Regions from separate parts of the Peribacillus sp. NPDC096447 genome, predicted to be linked through region 3. Evidence: riboswitches for the same ligand, from Rfam matches in the RefSeq annotation. Region 3 holds a riboswitch; each other region holds the start of a gene.
The links. A riboswitch is a leader RNA that binds a small molecule or an ion and turns the genes downstream of it on or off. The one in region 3 is predicted to bind preQ1.

Region 1 (4,489 bases), on a different contig from region 3:
TATGGGATTTGCGTTTTCTCTAGTCCTGACTTTGGTCGCACTATCAGTTATTATGTATGATCTCTCACTAAAAATGGCTATGATCATCCTTCTTGTTACAGCTTTCATGCAAGCTGCACTGCAATTAGTTATGTTCATGCACGCAGGTGAGTCTGAAGATAAAGCATCGATTTACACAAACGTATATTACGGATTGTTCGTTGCATTGGTTACAATTTTCGGTACAATGCTAACAATGATTTGGGGATATCAATAATCGATTCCGGAAAAGCTGGGCGTCTTGATGACGCCCAGCTTTTTTGTATTTTAATAAATATAAATTCTTATACCGACCCATCCATCTCATTCATGGAAATTTGTTAAGAAGGATGTGGATGAAACCATTTTGTTTAGTATAACCATTTCGGAACATTATATTTATAAAGGGAAATTGTATTTAAGTACAATGTTTTACCAAAGTAAAACGTTAATAGAACGGACACATCTTCTAAGAAAAACTGCAAGCCCTATTGATATAATAAGTTATATAAGAATTAATTTATAAATGTAGCGGAGATGATGAATTGACATTGCCGGTTTTGATTTTGACAATTATCTTAAGCTTGATAAAAATATTGGTTTCCTGTCTTCCAACCGATGCAGTTAATTGGATTATCAGCAAATTTAAAATACACTCAGAAATTAGTGGCGGGAATGCGATCGTATCCTTTGACGGAAAACGTTTGGAAGGTGAAGAAAAAATTCAAGTTATTAATCATTTTAATAACGCCAGGTTTTTGAAGAAAAATCATATATTCCCGGGTAACGAGCAATTGTTTTTACATCCAGAGGACAGTGGGACTCCATTAGTCATTGATACTAAAATAGGCAAAATTGATGTTAAGTTATTTGTGTACATTTACAATGAACGCGTGGATGTAGTTAAACAGTACAAGAAGAAAGTCATTTCTTATAGTCTGTTTTCCGATAGCCTCCAAGAACGATCCGTGCCATTAATAAGTAATTTAGCTTAAAAGAACATTAAGAGGACGGTCCTTAAAAGACCGTCTTTGGGGTTGTAGACAAAAGGGGTTTTACCTAAAATTTCAAAACAAAGTTGATTGGAACGGGTGCGAGACTCCTGCGGGAAAAGCGCGTCGAGGGGAGACCCCACAGGCACAAGGCGCCGAGGAGGCTCCTGGACCGCCCGCGGAAAGCGAGTGCCTGGAGTGGAAATCGACGTTCGAGGTTTTATAAACCCTCATAAAAACTGAGACATACTTGATTTTCATCGAGTTTGTCTACAGTCTGAAAGAAGGCCCTTAAAAAGACCGTCTTTTTTATAAGTCTTTTATTGTATAATCCCATTTCATTTAGGTGCTTTTTTCATTAAAATTCTAAATTACTTGTTATTCAGACTGACGACTGAATTTTAGTGTCTTTGTGTTTTTAAGTGGGAGGGAATTGCTAAAGAGGGTCTTTAATGGTGCATATGAAAAATATTTTGGATATTATTTAATGGTAATAAAAAAGCAGGTATCTATTACGATGCCTGCCTTCTTACGCTTTCCATTGTTTTTCAACTTGATGAAGGGCTTGTTGTAAAATTACTTCATGATCTGTACCCGGTTTAGCAAGGACGTTAGTTTGATAAGATTTTCCTTGGAAATCAACTGTTACTGTAACTTTTACCATTATGCATCTTTCCTTTCTTGATTCCGAATTAAATGAGGTGGTTGTACCTATTTCTTTAATACCCGTGGCAGAGGATTTTTCAAACATTTCAAAAGTTGTAAAATCTAAAGAATTAATATTCAAAATTATCTGATATTTTTAAGGATGTGTCAACATTTTTTTTTTTGACCTACCCCATTTCCCGTTTAAATAAAAAACGACCTGGCTTGTACACATGACAGCCAGGTTGTTTTTGTAAACGAACTATATTCATATTTTAGTTAAAATAATACCGATTAATGCTGCAAAAACACCGGCAATTTGATAGGTTTTAAGTTTTTCCTTGAATAAATAACATCCAGCGAATACGACAACTAAACAGTTCAGGCTGACGACAGGAAAAATGATGCTTGCGATCCCGGTGTTCAATGCAAAGAAATAACATCCATAGCCTATCATGCTTAAAAAACCTACTAAGGAACCGATTTTGACTTCCTTTAGCTTGATTTTTTCTTTTTTAAAGGCCAGAGCCGAAAGAAGATAAAGCATTCCGCCTCCATACATTGATACTAAGATATCAAGGGAGTTTAAATGAAGACGTGTTGATGTCGTCATTAGAATTCCGAGCACACCAAATGATAAGATGGAGAATAATGTGTGCATGATCCAAGGGACATATTGATGGTTACCTTTGGCGTTAGGTGTATACTGGATAACTAATGTAGCGAGAAACATGCAGACTATTCCACTCCACTGCAAGGAAGAAATATGTTCGTGAAAAATTAAAGCTGCACAGAGTATGGGGAATATTGCATTCGCTGCGATTAATGGTGATGTCAAGCTTGCCGGCCCTTTTTCAAAGGCGCTTGCCATCTGGATGTTACCATTAGCGTTCAGTACACCAATTGCTGCACCAAGCATGATGGACAGCCAGTTCAGCTGCAAACCATCCATAAATAATCCATAAACAATGGACAAAATAAAAGCTGAAAAATAAAAGAAAAATTGGATATGGATCTTGGAATAGCCTTTTCCGCTGCTCCATTTGAAAATGCTGTTATTGATTCCGAAACATAAGCTGGTGATGAGTGCTGCAAAAATCCACATGTGTATATTCTCTTCTTTCTGATAGGTTGAACTGCTTTTTCCATTTTAAACTGAATATATAAAGGAATCAAACCCAATTTAAGAGAGTTGCATTGACAGATTGACTATTTTTTTTTATATTTACTAAGACAATTTTAAAATATTTCCCGATAAACGGGAGAGGTTCATAGCATCACCCTCTTAAAAAAACTATGGCTTTGATATTTTTCGCGAATCAACCATATCTTTGAGGAGATATGGTTTTTGTTATATAGAGGCCCATTTTATGAATCTCCCTGAAACGTGGGATTAGGAGGACTTTTAATGTCTGGAAGAAAAGAAGAAGAATTAAAAAAAGATATCACACTGCTTGGGAATCAAGGAACAAAATATACATTCGACTATGCGCCTGAAATTCTTGAGTCATTCGATAACAAGCATCCGAACCGGGATTATTTCGTGAAATTCAATTGCCCGGAATTCACTAGCTTATGTCCGATAACGGGCCAGCCGGACTTTGCTACCATTTACATCAGCTATATTCCCAGTGTGAAAATGGTGGAAAGCAAGTCTTTGAAACTTTATTTATTCAGCTTCCGCAATCACGGTGATTTCCATGAAGACTGCATGAACATCATCATGAATGATTTAATCGAATTGATGGATCCTAAATATATTGAAGTCTGGGGCAAGTTTACACCTAGGGGAGGAATTTCCATCGACCCTTACACGAATTATGGGAAACCAGGTACGAAGTATGAGGAAATGGCGAATTACCGCTTGATGAACCATGACTTATACCCGGAAACTGTGGATAATCGCTAAACGGTGTGGTCACATAAAAGTGGCTTGATTTGTGACCAAAGCCGTGATCAAATTGTTTTAAAAATAAACTATATGTGACCACAGCATTTATACGTAAAGTCAGGGGTGTCTTTGTTATAAAGGCATCTTTTTTGATTTTATTATTGGATGACACGAGCAACGTTACGATGAAACCCATATATATCGTGACTTTTCCCTTCAGCACTTCCTTGACAGGGAAGGGGTCGGGTTCGAATCATTTCAAAGACTTAATTGAAGGCAAATAAAATTGCACAAAAAGGGAGCTTGGTGCCATTTCGGTGCCGAAGCAACTTTAAGTAGATTTTGCGGGCAAAGTTATTAATTTGGTTAGCGGCCTCCTCTTGCATATTTGGTAATAAATGCGAATAGATGTCAAAAGTCGTTTTAATATTACTATGCCCTAGACGTTCAGAAATTACTTTCGCAGATTTACATAGTGCAAGGAGCATTGTAAATGATACATCAGTACTATTCTATTCCTGGCTAAAAGCGGTATTTAATCAAGTTAAATCTTTCTTTATAAAAACTTCTTTAACAGAAGCAATAAAGACACCACTTCAAGACTTTTTTACCAATGGGATTTGATAGCTAACCAGTCCAAATGACTTATTTTTTCGAGTGTTTATGGTGTTTTTTGTATGGTTTAGTCTAGATAAGTTACAATATACTTATCTATTAAAATGCAGGCTTAAGTTTTGAAAATCAACAAATACATATGAAAATTTATTTTAAGGTGATGTTCAATGAGCTATGGGTTAATTAGCTATTACTCCTCAATGATTGCAAAAAAAGAAGAAGAAATAAGGCGCTTGCAGGAGGCAAAAGGAAAGCTGGCAGGCTGCCAGGATGAATTGGCTCAATACCGTAATTTGTTTTTTGAACCAGAACTTACTGCGGATAGCTG
Region 2 (4,489 bases), on a different contig from region 3:
GTTCCTTTTTCTTTCGAAGAATAGAAAGGTTCTCCAAGATGCTTTATCCGGTTTTTTTCAATTCCGCTTCCATTATCTTTGATGGTGATGGAAAGGTTATTGTCCATGCGTTCAAAATCAATCCAAATGTGATCGGCGGATGCCTCCATTGAATTTTTGAGCATGTTTATGAAAACTTGTTTTAATTGGTTTCCCTCACATAATAGAAGCGGTATTTCGTTTTTAACAGATATTGATATTTGGGTGGGGTACGAGTCCGCCTCTGGTTTCAACAAGGTTTTGACATCATTCATCAGGTCGATGATTTGATGTTTGCTGAATGGAAGTTCCTGTGGTTTTGCCAGAACGAGTAACTCGCTTACAATAAGATTGATCCGGTCCAACTCACTTAACATGATTGTGTAGTATTGTTCAAAGGGATGGTCGCTCTTTTTAAGCAGCTGGACAAAACCTTTTAAAGAAGTCAGCGGGTTTCGTACCTCGTGGGCTACACTTGCGGCAAGTTCGCCGACTATCGATAATTTTTCGGTTCTTCTTAAGCGTGCTTCGGTTTCCCGGATTTGAGTGACCTCTTTAGCATAAGTAATGATTCCGACTAAATCCTCGCCAACCATCATCGGGACAAACGTACAAGAAAGTAAGATGGACTTCCCGTACTTCGTCAGGAATTCTATATCTTTCCCTTTTTTGATCCCCTTATGGTTTTCCATGACATATTGGCAAGATGTACGGATCAATTCCGCGTCTTCTGCTGAAAAGTTCAAATTAATGAATGAGGCTCCATGTATTTCTTCCTGTTGAAAACCTGTTACCGTTTCAAATCTAGGATTCACGGTCGTGATCATTCCGTTTAAATCAAGCATCAGCATCGGATATGGGTTGTGTTCAAACAATGATTTATAGCGTTGTTCACTTTCGAATAATTGATTCTCCGCGACAACCCTTTCAGAAATATCCCTGCCAATGACGACTAAGCCTTTTCGTGAACCATCCTCATTGAACAGGGGAACTTTGATCGTATCAAAGGTCTTGTGATTGCCATCGGGAAGAGGGATGATTTCCTCACACCGTGTGATTTCCCCTTTTACCCACGTTTCTTCATCGGAAACTTCACAGTAGATCAACGACTCTTTATAAAATTCGGAGTATTCGGCGAGCTCACTGTCTCTTTTTCCCTTATAATCTACATGCTCCAATTGAAATAATTGCAGCCCGAAGGTATTGGATTCAAGCCATCGGCCATCACCATCCTTGAAGTTAACGAAATCAACCATTGAATTGATGAGTGTACGCCGACGTTGTTCCGCTTCTTTTAATTGTTTGAATTCTTCCCTTTTAGCTAAATAAAGATATAAGACCAAGCCTATTGATAAAAGGAAAACAAAGCCTTCCACTCTTTGCAGTTGAACGAAGACTTCCTTGTTATGGATATTTGTAGTTAAAAAATAGTCGAATACGACTAATGTAAGAATCCCGGATAGGATATATATTGCTAAGATGGAGCGTTTGGACATGGAGATTCTCCCTGATTTTAAGACATTACAAAGGTAAAATTACATACACATTTTAACAAACTATCGGAAAAAAATATATGCAGAATCCTAAATAAAAAAACAGGGCCAATGTGGTCACCTGTTTTTTCTGAAGAAGGTAAGTTTCTTTTTCTTTTTTGCACGCTTATAGATAATGAAAAATAGTAAGAAGAGGAGTGCGAGTGCAGCTAGCGTATATTGGTTCATTTCAACAGATAGCAGTCCATAGGGAATCAGCGATAGGAAGAAAAAGTATATAAGGTTGCCAAGCGCCGTCGCTAATAAAAAATCCTTGAACGTGACAGTGCTGACTCCAGCTGCCAAGTTAATTAAGCTTGTTGGGATAAGCGGGAAAATCCTGCCTGTAAAAACGTACATGAAGCCATGCTCCACAACGGTTTCTTGCCATTTTTGGCCAATTTTCTTTAAGAGAAGCTCCTGAAACCAGTTTCTTGCTGCATAAAAAATGAATCCTGAGGCAACAACACTTGTAAACCAACTCCATAGATAGCCATATATGAATCCGAATATCGTGACATTGATAGTCAGGAGCAAAATTAAGGGGATGATTGTAAAAGAATTTTGTACAAACATCAATACGAATGTCACAATAAATGTAAGCAGAAGGTTTTCCTTCAATATACCAATAACAGAATCCAGGTCACTTTTCCAAACCAAAGTGAACAGCTCTGCATTAGAGTATATAAATATTGCGATTACAAGTAGACCGATTATGGTCAGGACTTTTTTCAAAGGGCCACCACCATTCTTACTAATAGTTTATCATTTTCGAGTTCATTGGTGAAAAAAAAGAGCTGCCGCATCATGCAGACAGCTCTTTTCCATTATAGTGGCTTAACGGAGCGAAGATTCCTTTTAAATCCATTTTTCAAACTGAATTCTTTTGTTCATTCCATAAATGATTGGCGCTCCAATCAGGAGGACGACGAACTCACCGACAGCTGTAGTCATCCAGCTTAGCCAGAATGGCAAGCCAAAGGCAAGGTTCAGTTCAATTGCAATTAAAAACATTGTGAACGTGAAAAAGATAATCGTGGCGATCATCCGTCCTTTAATGCCTTTTATGAAACGAGAAACATAAATGACAAGCAATAAGGCGAGCAGGGATTGCCCCACCCCAAAAATCAAATCATATGGCACCATCGGCGAAAAGAGCAGATTCGATATGAAGACCCCGCCAACGATACCGTAGATATACTTTTTATTGAATACAATCAGATGATTCAACATTTCCGGTACACGGAATTGGAACATCTCAAAAGCTATTGGTTTAAACACCAATGAGACCGCCACATACAAGGCAGCCAATAACCCGTTTATCACGAGTGTACGAACATTCATTTTACTCTCTCCCTAGTTTTTTATCGTGGGATGGTTACGAACCACGTGTAGGCGTTTACCCGATTATTAATGGTATCCCATGTAAGCTTGTTTCGTCAATTTGTAAAGAATGGTTTAAATTTATTAGTTTCCAAGCAGTAGAAGTAGCACAATAGGATTTTGATTTATTGCAATGAAGGATGATATTATTTCAATATGTACGTCAAAGGAGTGAATATAAAATGTCGATCGAGAGTGTCAAAAGCCATTTTAAACAATGGAATCGGGAAGGCGACGTAAAAGAGTTCGAAACATCGAGTGCCACGGTGATTGAGGCAGCGGAAACCATTGGTGTTATCCCAGCGCGGATTGCTAAGACTCTTTCCTTTAAAGGGGAAGGTGAACACGCGATTTTGGTAGTTGCCGCAGGGGACGCCAAAGTGGATAATAAGAAATTTCGTCAGTCATTCGGTTTCAAGGCACGAATGCTTTCGCCTGAAGAAGTGCTCGCACAGACTGGCCATGCAATCGGAGGCGTTTGCCCGTTTGGTCTGGCAAACGATTTAGCTGTTTTTCTTGATGTATCGATGAAGCGCTTCGATTCATTGTTCCCGGCTTGCGGCAGTGCGAACTCTGCAATAGAACTTACACTCGCTGAATTGTTTGAATATTCAGGTGCGAAGGATTGGGTAGATGTTTGTAAGGGTTGGGAAGAAAAGGAGAATGAGGAAACGGCGGTAGGCAATGCAGTTGATGGCATTTGATTAATGTATCAAAAAATTAGATTCACATGATTGGGATTGAGTCCACTGCAGTGGACTTTATTTGTAGGGGCCGCATGCATTTCTATGATTAAAGCGGAAAACGGGCAGAAAGTGTTCCTGAGCGGAGGTTGAAAGATGTTAAATGGAAGCGAAAGAAAAAGCAATAGCAGCTATCTTAGTCTTAAAACTCTTTATGAAGAAAATATAACGGTTAAGAGCATTGCCCAGGAGCTTGAGTTTTGCCATAAAAATGATCTGGCGCTGGATATTCAGAAAGCATTGGAAAAAAAGAATTTCGATATATTGGCAGTCCAAGATCAAGGGGAAATCATCGGGTATATCGAAAGGGAAGAACTAGGTGAAGGAAGCATTTTTGAATATATGAGAAACTTTTCACCAAGGGAAATGGTTTCGGATTCAACCCCTTTGATCCAGCTTCTCCATATTTTCAAGAATAAAACAAGGGTGTTCGTATTGGAGAATAATTCAATTAAAATGTTGATTACCCATGCCGACCTTCAAAAACCTCCGATCAGGATGCTGATATTCGGATATATTACCTTATTGGAAATGAGGATGAGCGATATCATCCTGGATAGATTCGGCGATGGCAGCTGGTATCCAATGATCAGCGAAGACCGTTTAGAAAAGGCAACCGAATTATATAGAAGGAGAATTGATAAAAATGAGGATATCAATATAATAGAGTGCCTGCAAATCAGTGATAAGTTCGATATCATACATAAAGATAAAGAATTGAGGTGCTTCTTCCAAATCCCTTCGAAAAGTAAAGGGAAGAAGGATGCGAACGCCATCCGGAAATTACGGGATAAGATTTCCCATGCTAATGAA
Region 3 (4,489 bases):
TTGAACCTGTTTGAATGGCGGAGACAATATTGGTGATATCCCCAACGGAGTGTGTGACCTCTTCAGCGAGTTTCCGCACTTCATCGGCGACGACGGCAAAGCCCTTGCCATGTTCACCAGCACGAGCAGCTTCTATGGCTGCATTCAGCGCCAATAGATTAGTTTGATTGGATATATCCTTGATGACCTGCACAAGCTGCGAAATTTGCTGTGATTGAGAATCGAGCACTTTCACTTGCTCTACGGCATTTTTGACAATTCCATCCATACTTTGCATCTGTTGGACCGAACTGCGCATTAAAGTGGTGCCCTCCTTGGTCAAGGAAAGGATTTCGGTTGAACTTTTAGCTACATCCACCCCTTCTAGGTGGGCAAGCTTAATCCTGCCGGTGAAATCATCCATGATGCGAACCATTTCAGATGCCCGGTTGGCTTGTGACTCCGAGCCTTCCGAAAGTTCATACATCGTAGTCGCTATCTGTTTGCTGCCCTGCTGCACTTCATTTGCTGATTGAGTCAGATCTTCGCTTTGGTTGGAAACGGAGTGCGAAACAATGAGCATTTTTTCGATCGTATCACGAAGGTCTTTCTGCATTTGATTGGCGGATACCGTTAGTTCACCCATTTCATCATTTGATTTTTGCTCCAGGGGCTCATGATTCAGCTCTCCTGCAGCCACCAATTTCATCCTATCCCTGATTTTAAGGAGGGGGGTGGTAATGAGGTTGGCTGTAACAACCGCAAGGACAAGGCCGATAAGGACTGCCGCAATGGATATGATGATACTTGTCGTCTTAACCGATTTCCCGCTGGCGATGACGGTTTCACCTGAAGCGACAATCAATTCCTCGCGTTCCGAAGCAAGCTCCTTGAAACCCTCCATAACTTCATTGCTAATTGGCGCCACTTCATTTTTGAGTATCTCTTTAGCGCGTTCTTCATTTCCATTTTCATATTGTGGAAACACCCGGTCTACAATCATCGTCCTCCAATCCACGCTTTTCTCGATTAATTCCTTCGCTTTATCAGAATCGCTTAAGGCAAGGAAATCCTCCTGGATGACCTGGCTTTCTTCAGTATATTGTAAGAACCCTTCTTTATAACTCTCGTCACCATAAAGAATATAGGCTCGGGCGTATGCGGTTCTTTGTGCTAGATTGTATAGCAGCTTTTCGTCTTGGATAAGAAGCGGAAGTTCCTTTTCGATGATATCCTGGGAATATACCAGTGACTTGTTGCTGCTATAGATGTTGAATGCTCCTAAGATGACACATAAAGATATGATGAGTGAAAATGCCACCAATATCTTTGATTTAATGCTTTTCAAATTATTGGACCCCTTTATCGATATTTTATTCACACTGTTTTATCGGATAAATAAAAGGATATTTAAGCAATGAAAAGTTAACCAAATTTTCCATCAGATCTAATGTTCTCTTAATATAAACATCTTGATTTATTATCCTTTTCAAGTTACTATTGACTTGGAAAAATATAATATTCCGCGTTAAGGCGGAAGAGGTTCTAGCTACCCTCTCAAAAAAACTAAGGAGAAACAGTGCTCTATTCTTAGGGTGCTGTTTTTTTCCGTAAAAAGGAGTTTTATAGAAATGAAGAAGAAAGAAAAGGCAGTGGTTGTGTTTAGCGGAGGTCAGGACAGTACGACGTGCCTGTTCTGGGCGATGGAAAGATTTGAGGAAGTGGAAGCGGTGACGTTCGATTATAATCAGCGGCATAGCTTGGAAATCGAATGCGCTCAAAACATTGCCAAGGAATTGGGCGTAAACCATCATATCCTTGACATGTCGCTGCTGAACCAACTGGCACCAAATGCGCTGACGAGAAGTGATATTGCGGTGGCGGATGGAGAAGAAGGGGAATTGCCGTCGACGTTCGTACCAGGGAGGAATTTGCTGTTCCTTTCGTTTGCCGGAGTGCTGGCGAGTCAGATTGGCGCTAAACATATTGTCACCGGTGTCTGTGAAACGGATTTCAGCGGATACCCGGACTGCCGCGATGTATTCATTAAATCATTGAATGTGACCTTGAACTTGTCGATGGACCAGTCATTCGTGATTGATACGCCGCTAATGTGGCTTAATAAAGAGGAAACATGGGAGCTAGCGGATCAGCTAGGCGCGTTCGACTTTGTCCGCGAAAAGACCCTGACTTGCTATAACGGAATCATCTCCGACGGCTGTGGAGATTGTCCGGCATGTAATCTGCGTAAAAAAGGACTGGATGACTATGTAAGCAGACGGAAGGTGCTTTCATGATGTACGGTTTTAAGATAGTGGATAAACTCCAAAAAATAGATGAAGATATTCAGCGCAGCCAATTGAAGTATACAAACAAGAGGGTTCTCGTGAGTAAGGAATTCACCTTTGATGCAGCACACCATCTGCATGATTATGAAGGAAAATGCAAGAACCTGCATGGCCACACGTATAAGGTCATTTTCGGATTAAGCGGGTATACAGATTCACGCGGGTTGATGATAGATTTTGGGGACATCAAGGATATATGGAAAAATGAAATTGAAATCCACCTGGATCACCGTTATTTGAATGAAACCCTGCCGCTCATGAATACAACAGCTGAAAATATGGTTGTCTGGATTTATGAAAAAATGGCCGAATCCCTTTCATTAAAAGAATATGAGGGTGCTAGAGTCGAATTTGTTCGACTGTACGAAACGCCGACAAGCTATGCCGAAGCCAGACGGGAGTGGATGGAAAGTGAGTAAACTCCCGGTTATGGAAATCTTTGGGCCGACCATCCAAGGAGAGGGAATGGTCATTGGCCAAAAAACCATGTTCGTTCGGACGGCCGGCTGCGATTATTCGTGTGCCTGGTGTGATTCCGCATTTACTTGGGATGGCACCGGTAAGGAAGATACCGTCCAGATGACTGCTAGAGAAATATGGGATGAGCTGAAGCGTATTGGGGGTTCCGGCTTTTCCTTCGTGACGATATCAGGAGGAAACCCGGCTCTACTGAAAAACCTAAACGGCTTGATAGCGATCTTACATGAAAATAAAATGAAAATAGGTGTCGAAACCCAAGGGAGCCGATGGCAGGATTGGTTTCTCGATATTGATGAACTGACTATTTCACCTAAGCCGCCGAGCTCTGGTATGAACACGGACTTTACGGTGCTTGACCAAATCATCTCGAACCTTGCCAATCGAAATCCTGAGAACCATGTCTCATTGAAAATCGTCGTCTTTAATGAGGAAGATTATCAATATGCCAAACATGTACATGGGCGTTACCCGGAAATTCCTTTTTATCTGCAGGTCGGCAATGACGACAGCAGGACGGCGGATGATCGTCAATTGATCAGCGGTCTTTTAAAGAAGTACGAAGAGTTAATTGATAAAGTGATAGCGGATGATGAATTGAATGATGTGAAAGTGCTGCCCCAGCTGCATACCTATATATGGGGAAACAAGCGGGGCGTATAAAGAAAAGAGAGCAGGAGGCAGTGTGATGCGTAATCACACTGCCTTTTAAGCTTATTACAACCTTTGAATGTGTGTATCTTTGAAGGATGATGTGTATTTAAGGCCATATCCAAATAAGCGATCCATTCCAATATGCGCGGTCCAAATTAAACCAAACAGCATCAATGCATCAGACTTTAGAAAAATGGCTAGCAAAATCATGAAGATGGACAGGGTATAAGTATGAAATAAGTTATAAACCCTTGCTCCAATCCGATCATTGATCAGATAGGCCAGCATGGAAACATCAGGCGATAAAATCAATAGAAGGAAAATCCACCAGCTGAATTCATATAACGAATAGATGTAAATCACCGCTAAAAGGACCATGAGTCCTTCAATATGAAGGAATTTCTTTACCATATTAAAACCTCCAAAAATTTATTTGACCAATGGTCAATAATATTCAAAAAAATTATATGATGTTCCTGATGATATTTTTTACATGAAAATAAGCTAAGCCTTTTACATCTTGATAAGTTAGCTCAGAATTAATATAAAAAGTTATGAATCCGTGAAGAGAAAGAAAAATCGACCATATGGATGCAGGATTCAATTTGTTGTCCGTTAGGTCCGTCAGGGACTGGATTAGCTTTTCATATGTTTTATTAGAATCAAATTGAAGTAACTGCTGAATTTCTTTTTCCTTCGATAAAAACATGATGGAATAATGATTTTGTTGGGTTAAACCGAACTCCAAGAAGCACAATAAAATCTTTTCCATTTTTACAGTAGGATCATTTTCCGACATGATGATATCATCGATTAAATTATTTAATACGGAAAAATCCGTTTTTACCAAACTATAAAATATTTCCGCCTTATTTTTAAAATGATAATAAATGGCTCCATGGCTGCAATCCAATGATTTAGCCAATTGCCTCATTGAGACATTCGAATACCCTAACGTTGCAAAAAGGTTTCTAGCTTCATTCAACACCATTTCCCTGGATAATTCTTTACCTGCCGATTTCCTTGGCGAC

Region 1: it holds a riboswitch for preQ1, as region 3 does, so the genes downstream of both, queF (preQ(1) synthase) here and queC (7-cyano-7-deazaguanine synthase QueC) in region 3, are expected to answer to the same signal.
Region 2: it holds a riboswitch for preQ1, as region 3 does, so the genes downstream of both, ACIQZD_RS19915 (QueT transporter family protein) here and queC (7-cyano-7-deazaguanine synthase QueC) in region 3, are expected to answer to the same signal.

What each region holds. Positions count from the first base shown of each region.
Region 1 is NZ_JBIWEV010000006.1:125,952-130,440, forward strand. It holds gene qoxD (cytochrome aa3 quinol oxidase subunit IV) at 1-256, shown strand, start outside; gene ACIQZD_RS20310 (YfmQ family protein) at 564-1,013, shown strand; gene ACIQZD_RS20315 (BA3454 family stress response protein) at 1,540-1,797, opposite strand; gene ACIQZD_RS20320 (EamA family transporter) at 1,924-2,760, opposite strand; PreQ1 riboswitch class I at 2,914-2,959, shown strand; gene queF (preQ(1) synthase) at 3,064-3,564, shown strand; partial or broken gene ACIQZD_RS20330 (hypothetical protein) at 3,813-4,037, opposite strand; gene ACIQZD_RS20335 (YwqH-like family protein) at 4,329-4,489, shown strand, end outside.
Region 2 is NZ_JBIWEV010000006.1:50,439-54,927, forward strand. It holds gene ACIQZD_RS19905 (PAS domain S-box protein) at 1-1,514, opposite strand, end outside; gene ACIQZD_RS19910 (TVP38/TMEM64 family protein) at 1,629-2,285, opposite strand; gene ACIQZD_RS19915 (QueT transporter family protein) at 2,409-2,894, opposite strand; PreQ1 riboswitch class I at 2,901-2,945, opposite strand; gene ACIQZD_RS19920 (YbaK/EbsC family protein) at 3,116-3,637, shown strand; gene ACIQZD_RS19925 (hypothetical protein) at 3,773-4,489, shown strand, end outside.
Region 3 is NZ_JBIWEV010000001.1:920,484-924,972, reverse strand. It holds gene ACIQZD_RS04605 (methyl-accepting chemotaxis protein) at 1-1,327, opposite strand, end outside; PreQ1 riboswitch class I at 1,513-1,555, shown strand; gene queC (7-cyano-7-deazaguanine synthase QueC) at 1,611-2,276, shown strand; gene queD (6-carboxytetrahydropterin synthase QueD) at 2,276-2,746, shown strand; gene queE (7-carboxy-7-deazaguanine synthase QueE) at 2,739-3,467, shown strand; gene ACIQZD_RS04585 (DUF4260 domain-containing protein) at 3,522-3,869, opposite strand; gene ACIQZD_RS04580 (TetR/AcrR family transcriptional regulator) at 3,922-4,489, opposite strand, start outside.